DNA from 2 places in the Alteribacillus bidgolensis genome. Region 2 is predicted to be linked to the other one. Evidence: a T-box and tRNA genes for the amino acid it is inferred to sense, from the RefSeq annotation. Region 2 holds a T-box; the other holds one or more tRNA genes.
What was found. A T-box is a leader RNA that pairs with one kind of tRNA and senses whether it is charged. The one in region 2 lies ahead of ileS (isoleucine--tRNA ligase), so its partner is inferred to be a tRNA-Ile.
Positions count from the first base shown of each region.

Region 1: it encodes a tRNA-Ile, which carries the amino acid that the T-box ahead of ileS (isoleucine--tRNA ligase) is inferred to sense. The anticodon was not compared.

Region 1 is NZ_KZ614149.1:361,820-364,217, reverse strand. It holds gene CEF16_RS01970 (superoxide dismutase) at 151-762, opposite strand; tRNA gene CEF16_RS01965 (tRNA-Ser) at 1,167-1,261, opposite strand; tRNA gene CEF16_RS01960 (tRNA-Ile) at 1,335-1,411, opposite strand; tRNA gene CEF16_RS01955 (tRNA-His) at 1,437-1,512, opposite strand; tRNA gene CEF16_RS01950 (tRNA-Met) at 1,579-1,655, opposite strand; tRNA gene CEF16_RS01945 (tRNA-Asn) at 1,660-1,734, opposite strand; gene CEF16_RS01940 (DUF456 domain-containing protein) at 1,828-2,313, opposite strand.
Region 2 is NZ_KZ614149.1:1,173,622-1,176,019, reverse strand. It holds gene CEF16_RS06000 (DivIVA domain-containing protein) at 30-548, shown strand; T-box leader at 677-902, shown strand; gene ileS (isoleucine--tRNA ligase) at 992-2,398, shown strand, end outside.

The DNA of each region.
Region 1 (2,398 bases), 810 kb from region 2:
GTTCTGCTAAGAACGTAACGTCGTCCAGTGACAACGCTGAATTGGCAAGCTAAATGCAAGATCAAATAAAACGGAGTCAGAAATCCTCAATAAAAAATGTATTTTCTAGACAGCAAAAAACCGCCGCTATTTGGCGGCGGTTTGATTGATTTATTTTGCTTCGCTGTAACGCTTAGATACTTCGTCCCAATTTACTACATTCCAGAATGCTTCTACATAGTCAGGACGACGGTTTTGATATTTAAGGTAATAAGCATGCTCCCAAACATCAATGCCAAGAATAGGTGTTTTTCCTTCCATAATCGGAGAATCTTGATTAAGTGTATCTTGAATTTCAAGTTCGCCATTATTAACAACCAGCCAAGCCCAGCCAGAGCCAAAACGGCCTAGTGCAGTATTTTTAAATTCTTCTTTGAATTTATCTAAGCTTCCCCATTTACTGTTAATAGCATCTCCAAGTTCTCCACCAGGTTCACCGCCGCCATTTGGGCTTAGAATCTGCCAGAAAAGAGTGTGGTTAGAGTGGCCGCCTCCATTATTTCGTACTGCAGTACGAATGCTATCCGGAAGCGAGTTTAAATCACTGATAAGCTCGTTCACATCTTTTGCAGCAAGTTCATCTTGACCTTCAAGGGCAGTATTAAGTTTTGTTACATACGTGTTATGGTGTTTCCCATGGTGAATTTTCATTGTTTCTTCATCGATATGTGGTTCAAGAGCGTTTGGTGCATAAGGTAATTCAGGTAGTTGATGGTTTGCCATTGTTCAATCTCCTCCTTAAAAAGGTTTGTTTTTTGGTGTTTTTCTTGCTGAGAACTCTTGAATAGAAGCGATGCACCTACAAAACATAACAGTTTCATAAGTCTGCCATTTTTAACGTTACCAAAATCTTAAATTCTTTTCAACAATTATGAAACTTCTCGAAAAAACACCACATATACAGTACCCCAGTTATTACGGAGTTAAACATTGAAATACTAAGGATCAGTGAATTTTTTATGGTAAAACAACGCTAAATTAAATAAGAAAAGACTAAGGATTCCGACAATTTGACTTGGCCGGAATCCTTAATTACTTTCCTAAAGAATAAAAAAGAGAGGTAAAAGAGTAATAATATACTTAATATACATCCTTGTTTAGGTAAAAATTTATGTGTGGCGTATGTATGGCGGAGGAAGAGGGATTCGAACCCCCGCGAGCCCGTAAAGACTCCTGGCGGTTTTCGAGACCGCTCCCTTCAGCCGGACTTGGGTATTCCTCCGTTTGCCTTATTATCCTATCATTCAGTAAAAACAGTAAACAAAAAAAGCACGATTATCATGCTTTTTATAAAATGGTGGACCCTGTAGGACTCGAACCTACGACCGGACGGTTATGAGCCGTCAGCTCTGACCAACTGAGCTAAGGGTCCATATTATAAAATTTTGAACAAATAGTGGGGCGGTTGATGGGAATCGAACCCACGAATGCCGGAGCCACAATCCGGTGCGTTAACCACTTCGCCACAACCGCCATTTAGGAATAAACTTCCCGTTTTTTTCCAATGTGTTTTTAAAACTAGTTTAATTTTTAATAATATGGTAGCGGCGGAGGGGATCGAACCCCCGACCTCACGGGTATGAACCGTACGCTCTAGCCAGCTGAGCTACACCGCCAAAATGGCTCCACAGGCAGGATTCGAACCTGCGACCGATCGGTTAACAGCCGATAGCTCTACCACTGAGCTACTGTGGAATTTTAATTATGAAGATAAGCAATCCGTTTTTCAACGACAATAATTATATTATCATGGTAGCAACACCTAGTCAACAACTTCATCCAATTTTTTTATATAATTTTAATAAGAAGATAAATCATATTTGAAATTAATACAATTCCTTTTAATAATACACTTACAATAAAACCAGCGACAGATCCAAATCCGACTTTCCCTATTTTTTTCCACGATTTTTCTCCTGAAAACACCTGCCCTATGATGGCTCCGGCGATTGCACCAATGAGAATACCAATAACCGGGATGATAAAGGGACCGATAACAATACCAATTAAACTGCCCCATACTGCAGCTTTTGTTCCACCGCTCTTTTGTATACCAAAATAATTAACAGCATAGTCAACGAAAAATAAGAAAAAGGCTATTATTCCTTGAATAATCCAAAAAGACACATCAAAATTCATAAACCCTTTAATATATCCTAGTATAAGTACAGCTGCTCCATAAAATAAACCGCTAGGGACAATTGGGTAAACAACACCTATTATTGCAAGGACATAACATATTGCCGCTAAAATATACAATACGGTATCAAACATAAAATTTATTCCTTCCTGTTATGACTAGTAACACGGGATAATTGAAAAGAAGGCATCCTTTTTATTGGACACCTTCTTATTATAC
Region 2 (2,398 bases):
GAATAATAGCAGAATGGAGGTGCGGCAAATTGCCTTTGACGCCATTGGATATTCATAATAAAGAATTCACCAGAGGCTTTCGGGGATACGACGAAGATGAAGTCAATGAGTTTTTAGATCAGGTCATAAAAGATTATGAAAACGTGATTCGTGAAAAAAACGAATTGTTTTCAAAAGTAAATGAACTAGAAGAGCGGTTAGAACACTTTTCTAATATTGAAGAAACGCTGAACAAATCTATTCTTGTAGCTCAGGAATCCGCTGAAGAAGTGCGTCGCAACGCAAAAAAGGAATCACAATTGATTATTAAAGAAGCTGAGAAAAATGCAGATCGCATTATTAACGATGCCTTAAATAAGTCTCGTAAAATTGAACTTGAAATTGAAGAATTGAAAAAACAAGCTTCTGTTTATCGGATGCGTTTTAAAATGCTGATTGAAGCGCAGCTTGAAATGTTACATAATGATGATTGGGATACTGTAATAGATACAGAAGAAGAACAAAGCCAAGAAGAGGTAGAAACAGATAGGCAAAGGCAGCTTGACTAATACAGGCTGTATGTTCTATAATTTTTTTAAATTTGAAAAACTCGGTAAGCTGCAGAATCCATATTTGCGAAATACCGTTGTTTAGCTTATACTGTGACCGTCTTATCATTTTTTCACAGTCAAAAAATATAAAAACAAAGAAAGGGACGCGCCATTTTGATTTTTTCGTTTAGCGAGCCGTGGATGGTGAAAGCACGGTGAATGATCAAAACTGGACATCACCCTGGAGTTCCAGAGCCGAAGAGTGACGGCACTCTCTAGGCTTTGGCGGTACAAACCGTTAACATAAAAGAGTGGATGCTGTTTTTGTACAGCATAACTAGGGTGGTACCGCGAGACCTTCTCGTCCCTTGATAGGGATGGGGAGGTCTTTTACTGTTTAAAAGAATCAACACCTTAAATGAGAAAGGCAGTCGTTTTTTAATAAAGGAGGAAGACAGTTAATGAGTTATAAAGAAACATTATTAATGCCTAAAACCGATTTTCCGATGAGAGGGAATCTTCCCAACCGGGAACCAGAAAAACAGAAAGAATGGGATGAACAAAATATATATGAAAAAGTACAAGAACGTACGAAAGACCGGCCTCTATTTGTTCTTCATGACGGTCCTCCATACGCTAATGGCGACATTCACATGGGGCACGCATTAAACAAAATTTTAAAAGACTTCATCGTGAGATATAAATCGATGAATGGTTATCATGCACCTTATGTTCCTGGGTGGGACACACATGGTCTGCCTATTGAAACAGCCTTAACAAAAAAGAAAAAAGTAGACCGAAAAAAAATGACGATAGCAGAATTTAGAAAGGCCTGCGAAGAGTATGCTTTAGAACAGCTTGACCGCCAGCGTGAACAATTTAGGCGTCTAGGTGTGCGGGGAGATTGGGATAATCCGTATATCACGTTGACAAAAGAATATGAAGCTCAGCAAATTAAAGTATTTGGGGAAATGGCGAAGAAAGGCTATATTTATAAAGGTAAAAAGCCGGTATACTGGTCTCCGTCTTCTGAATCAGCTTTAGCGGAAGCTGAAATTGAATATCATGATAAACGTTCTCCTTCGATTTATGTCAGTTTTGATGTAAAAGAAGGTAAAAATGTACTAGATGGTGACGAAAAATTTATTATCTGGACAACAACACCATGGACGATTCCAGCCAACCTTGCAATTACGGTTCACCCAGAACTCTCTTATGCTGTTGTGCAAGCAGGCAGTGAAAAATATGTAGTTGCGCAAGAGTTGATAGATCAGCTGCAATCAGAATTTGAATGGGAGAATCCAACGGTTCTAAAAACAGTACAAGGTAAAGAACTTGAACATATTATGACGTCTCATCCTATCTATGGGCGAGATTCTCTTGTTATTCTAGGCGATCACGTTACCCTTGATGCCGGAACTGGCTGTGTACACACAGCACCTGGACACGGGGAAGACGACTATGTTGTTGGACAGCTGTACGGTCTTGAAACATTGTGCCCGGTGGATGACAAAGGTTACTTTACAAAAGACGCTCCTGGCTTTGAAGGACTGTTTTATGATGAAGCAAATAAACCAATTACACAAAAATTAGAAGAACTTGGAGCTTTATTAAAACTTACGTTTATAACACACTCGTATCCACATGACTGGCGTACGAAAAAGCCGGTGATTTTCAGGGCAACCGCGCAATGGTTTGCATCGATTGAAGATTTTCGTGACGATTTACTAGAAGCGGTTAAAAATGTTACTTGGCTTCCGGAATGGGGGGAAACGCGCCTCTATAACATGGTGCGTGACCGCGGTGACTGGTGTATTTCTCGTCAGCGGGCCTGGGGTGTGCCGATCCCGATTTTTTACGGAGAAGAT